One region of the Mesobacillus sp. ABV4_180 genome, then DNA from elsewhere that is predicted to be linked to it. Evidence: riboswitches for the same ligand, from Rfam matches in the RefSeq annotation. Region 1 holds a riboswitch; the other holds the start of a gene.

Region 1 (2,455 bases):
GATTTTTGGATATCGGTGGTGAACAAGCTTAGCATACTCATAATCTGTTTCATCAAAGACAACCACTTTCAGGCTGGTATTTTGGGCAGATTGGCTGCTGTACAACCGATCCACGATGAAATCCAATATTTCAAAGTCTGTTTGCATCCTTGAACTCGGGGGTTTTGGGGAAAGGGTCAGTTCATCAATTTGCAAAAACCAATCCTGCCACCTGCTTCCCTGTGTCTCAAGGCAAACTTTAATATTGTTTTCCCTTAATAAATCCACGAAACTTGATAAATTTTTCAGCAGCGCAGGATTTCCTCCAGAAATGGTGACAAAAGAAAAACCATCACCACCGATTGCTTTCAATTCTGACCAAATTTCCTCTGCTTCCATTTGTCTGACTAATTCTTTGCCAGATCCATCCCATGTAAAAGATGAATCACACCATGCACATGAATAATCACATCCTGCAGTCCTGACGAACATCGTTTTCTGGCCGATGACCATTCCCTCACCCTGGATTGTCGGACCGAATATTTCCATCACAGGAATCTTACTCATTCTCCATCCACTCCCGTCTTGCTTCTGCGAAGCTTGTAGGAGTTTCGTAGAGCTTTACGAATTCAACCCTTGCACCGTTGTATAAATCCTGCCTTTGGTGTAGTGACTCTGCCATTTTCTCATAAATCCAGACCACCATATTTTCAGCAGTTGTGTTCATTGGCGGTAAAGTTTCATTCAAGTAACGATGGTCCAGATGTACTTCTATTTCTGACTTCCAAATGTCCTTTATATCTCCAAAATCCATCATTAACCCGCGTGCATCAACAAACCCACTCAATCCAAATATGACTTTGTACGTATGGCCGTGAAGATTCTTGCATTTACCTTCATAGTCGTGAAGATGATGAGATGCATCGAATGTGAATTCTTTGCTTACTAGAACTCGTTTTGAGTGATATTTCAATTGTTCTCTGCTAATATCCTGATCTATTTTTTGCAGCTGTTCTACAATACGGAATCCGAACATTATAAGTCAGCCCCCTTCAGGAACTCATCCAGCCCTTTTTTTCTTAGATTGCAGGCTGGGCATTCGCCGCACCCGTCTGCAATGATCCCGTTGTAGCATGTCATTGTTTTTGTGCGGACGTACTCAAAAGCGCCAAGCTCATCAGCAAGTTTCCACGTCTCTGCTTTATTCAGCCACATTAATGGAGTATGAACCACAAAGTTTTCGTCCATCGACAGGTTCAATGTAACATTCAAAGACTTAATGAAAACATCCCGGCAATCAGGGTAGCCGCTGAAGTCTGTCTCGCAAACGCCTGTTATGATGTGTTTTGCGTTCACCTGACTCGCCAGAACTCCTGCAAAAGATAAGAATAATAGATTTCGGCCTGGAACAAATGTGGAAGGCAGTCCTCCGTCTTCTCCATCTATTACATCAATATCTTTTCGGGTCAGTGCGTTTGGAGCCAATTGGTTCAGCAGGCTCATATCCAGGACATGGTGCTTCACACCAAGCTCTTTAGCGATTTCTTTTGCACAGTCAATTTCTGTGCTGTGCCTCTGATTATAATCGAAGGTCACTGCTTCCACTTCGGTAAAATTCTCTAATGCCCAGAACAAACACGTTGTGCTATCCTGCCCGCCGCTGAAAACAACAACAGCTTTTTCCTTTTTCATAAGAAAGACTCCTTTATAACGGAAAAAAACAGCACCACTAAGACAGCGGTACTGTTTTCCCTTAGTTTTTTTGAGAGGGTAGCTAGAACCTCTTCCGTAAAAACGGATTATATAATTTTGACTTACCCATTTTATCATACATTTTATAAAAAGGAAGCTTTTCTTAGACCTGTTTCCTAAAGGTTATTGTGGATCAAATTTTGTTATTTAGATAAGGACATCCGCTCAAGCGGATTCCAAAAATGTGAATAAAATGTCAACAGGTTCAATCTACTTAAAAATGGGTCTGTTTAAATATTAATTGAACAGTTTGATGAAAGGTTGAACATAGTCATTCAAATTTTTATTAGACAAGGAGGACAACGATGGATCTAGAGAATTCTTTATCAAGGAACCGCGATTTTGATGATAAGTTTCACCCTGACTTCTACGAATGTGATGAACCCGAGTGCGATAAACACGATTCCCCTTTTGCCCCGAATTATTCCTGTGGAACGGATTCAGAATCTGAATCCCCATCCAATGAGGAACATTTGGAATCCAGTTCACATGGTGATTATTGCAGAAGTTACAAAGATTTTTGCATGCCAATCATCTTCGACCGGAGATTTGATTATTCACACCGTGAAATTTGCAGCAGAAATTTCAGCTTGCGCCTGGGTGGCTTAAGAAACCGTATGGCATCTGCATTAAGGCAATATTTGGGCTGTAAGGTTAAGATCGGATACGAATGTGACAATGAAGTGAAAAGTTTACAAGGCAGAATCAGTTTTGTCGGATCTGA
Region 2 (2,455 bases), 1.6 Mb from region 1:
TTTACAAGGTAAATGTGATGCAAAGGATTTTTCATTTAGAAAGGTAGGGGAGAAATGTATGGAGCTTTGGGAAGGATCAGCAGGTATATGTGTCAATGAACATGGTGAAGTTCTGATGGTCCGGCAGGGGAAGGAAGACGAAGAGAAACTTTGGGCCGTTCCTGCTGGTGGAAAAGAGATAGGCGAAACTTTTGAACAATGCTGCATCAGGGAAGTTTTTGAAGAAACCGGATATAAAGTTGAAATCGTTCGCTCGCTCTTTGAAAAAACAGGGGTTACTTTTGGTATAAATGTGAAGGTAAGGTATTTTGAAATACAGGTAACTGGAGGAGAGCCACGGATTCAGGATCCTGACGGGCTGATCCATGAAATTGCCTGGAAAAAGGTGAAGGATATGGGCGAAACTGATTTTGCTTTCCCGGAAGATATTGAGTTTCTTCTGGATTTTTCAAATGGGCTTAAGGTTAAATGAATAACAAAACGCATGGATAATAAATCCATGCGTTTCTTCTATACTTAAACTAATTTTTCGAGGTTTAGGCGCTTGTGGATCGCAAGCATGACTGGAATGCCTACTGCCATAACCGTTAATTCTCCAGCAGCTGTTGTCAGCCATGTAAACCAGAATGGCAATTGGAATGCGAGGTTCAGTTCAATTGCAATCAGGAACATCGTGAACGTGAAGACTAGTGTATTCACAATCATGCGTCCAACGATATTCTTAATATATTTCGCTGTAAAAATCGTGATTAGCAATGAAATCACTGACTGGCCAACTCCAAAGACAAGATCATATGCGACCATTGGCGAAAAGAGCAGGTTTGTCAAAAACACACCCAAAACAATTCCAAAGAAATATTTCTTATTGAAAACAATCAGATGGTTGAACATTTCTGATACACGGAATTGTACATTGGTGAAGCCAAATGGCTGGATGACTGCAGAAACAGCTATATATAGAGCAGCCAGAATCCCATTCCGGACAATCGTTCTAGTATTCATCTTTCATCTCTCCTAGTTTTTTATCGTGGGATGGTTACGAACCACGTTTAATTTGAAAAGCCAATTTCATATTATATAGGATAAAAGACCTTATCACAATAACAATATTTGAGAATAATAGTGAGGAGATTATATATGGAAGTAAGGCGGTACCAAGGTGACGATTTGCTTGAAATATTTAAGTTATTTAAAGAAACCATACTTTCTGTGAACATGAAAGATTATACCAAGGAACAGTGCATGGTGTGGGCAAATAGTTTTACCAATATAGAAATATTGGGAGAGCGTCTTCATAAAAGTGATGCTTATGTTGCTGAACTAAACGGTACAATTGTCGGTTTCGGCAATATTACTGATTCCGGAGAGATTGATCTTCTTTATGTTCATAAGGATTTTCAGAGACTGGGGGTTGCAACTGTAATTCTAAAAGCATTGGAAAGTATCGCGAAAGAGGACCTGACAACCGAAGCCAGCATTACAGCAAGGCCGTTTTTCGAGTCGAAGGGGTATCAGGTGACAGAGAAGCAGATTAAGATAGTCGAAAGTTGCGAATTTGTAAATTTTAAGATGATGAAAGAAATCAGAAAAAGGAATTAAGCAACTTAATATAGAATAAATTGTAAAATTACATAGAAATGTAGGTGAGCATGTGCAAAACGTGATTGAATATTATAATCGGTTCGATGAATGGGGCCGGCTGGACAGAGAGCCAATCGAATTCCAGGTAAACTGGCATTATATAAAAAAATACCTGCCTGATACAGGCCATGTACTTGATAATGGGGCAGGGCCAGGAAAGTACTCAATGGAACTTGCCAGAGAAGGGTACGAAGTGACTCTTACAGATCTGACTCCCAAGCTGGTTGAAGTGGCAAGAATAAAAGCGAATGAACTTGATGTAATAGGTCAATTTAAAGGATTTCATGCGGCTGATGCAAGAGATTTAAATATGTTCCCTGATGGTCATTTTGATGCATCATTAATGCTTGGACCTATGTATCACTTACAGGAAGAGAAAGATCGTGCAAAAGCTCTAAAGGAATTATACAGGGTGACCAAGAAAGAGGGTGTGGTGTTTGTCGCCTTCATGCCAAGGGTCAAGCATATATTTGCATCGCTGATGGCGCCTGGAAATTGGAAGCCTAATGATAATATGGAATCTATTTTACAATTTTCAAAGACAGGATGTTTCAACCATTCAGATGAAGGCAGATTCACAGGTGCTTACTATATTAATATTGAGGACATCTCCCCATTAATGGCTGCTCATGGCTTTGAAGCAATCGAATTAATTGGTTCAAATGTCGGCACATTTTTGAATGATGGACATTGGGATTATTGGAAAAATAAAGGGGATAAAGAGGTAGAGGCAATCGTGAATTTAATTAAGGAGAAAGCTGCTGACCCTTATCTTCTAGGTGTGTCCTCCCACTTGCTTTATATCGGGAGGAAA

The links. Region 1 has a riboswitch for preQ1 ahead of queC (7-cyano-7-deazaguanine synthase QueC). Riboswitches for the same ligand answer to the same signal wherever they lie in the genome.
Region 2: linked by a shared signal. The riboswitch ahead of ACXAEA_RS19450 (QueT transporter family protein) and the one ahead of queC (7-cyano-7-deazaguanine synthase QueC) in region 1 are both predicted to bind preQ1.

What each region holds. Positions count from the first base shown of each region.
Region 1 covers NZ_JBSWTJ010000001.1:2,205,869-2,208,323, reverse strand. The annotation lists gene queE (7-carboxy-7-deazaguanine synthase QueE) at 1-546, opposite strand, end outside; gene queD (6-carboxytetrahydropterin synthase QueD) at 539-1,015, opposite strand; gene queC (7-cyano-7-deazaguanine synthase QueC) at 1,015-1,671, opposite strand; PreQ1 riboswitch class I at 1,727-1,769, opposite strand; gene ACXAEA_RS11270 (hypothetical protein) at 2,037-2,455, shown strand, end outside.
Region 2 covers NZ_JBSWTJ010000001.1:3,804,804-3,807,258, reverse strand. The annotation lists gene ACXAEA_RS19460 (LysE family translocator) at 1-12, shown strand, start outside; gene ACXAEA_RS19455 (NUDIX hydrolase) at 59-472, shown strand; gene ACXAEA_RS19450 (QueT transporter family protein) at 517-1,002, opposite strand; PreQ1 riboswitch class I at 1,009-1,053, opposite strand; gene ACXAEA_RS19445 (GNAT family N-acetyltransferase) at 1,138-1,599, shown strand; gene ACXAEA_RS19440 (class I SAM-dependent methyltransferase) at 1,652-2,455, shown strand, end outside.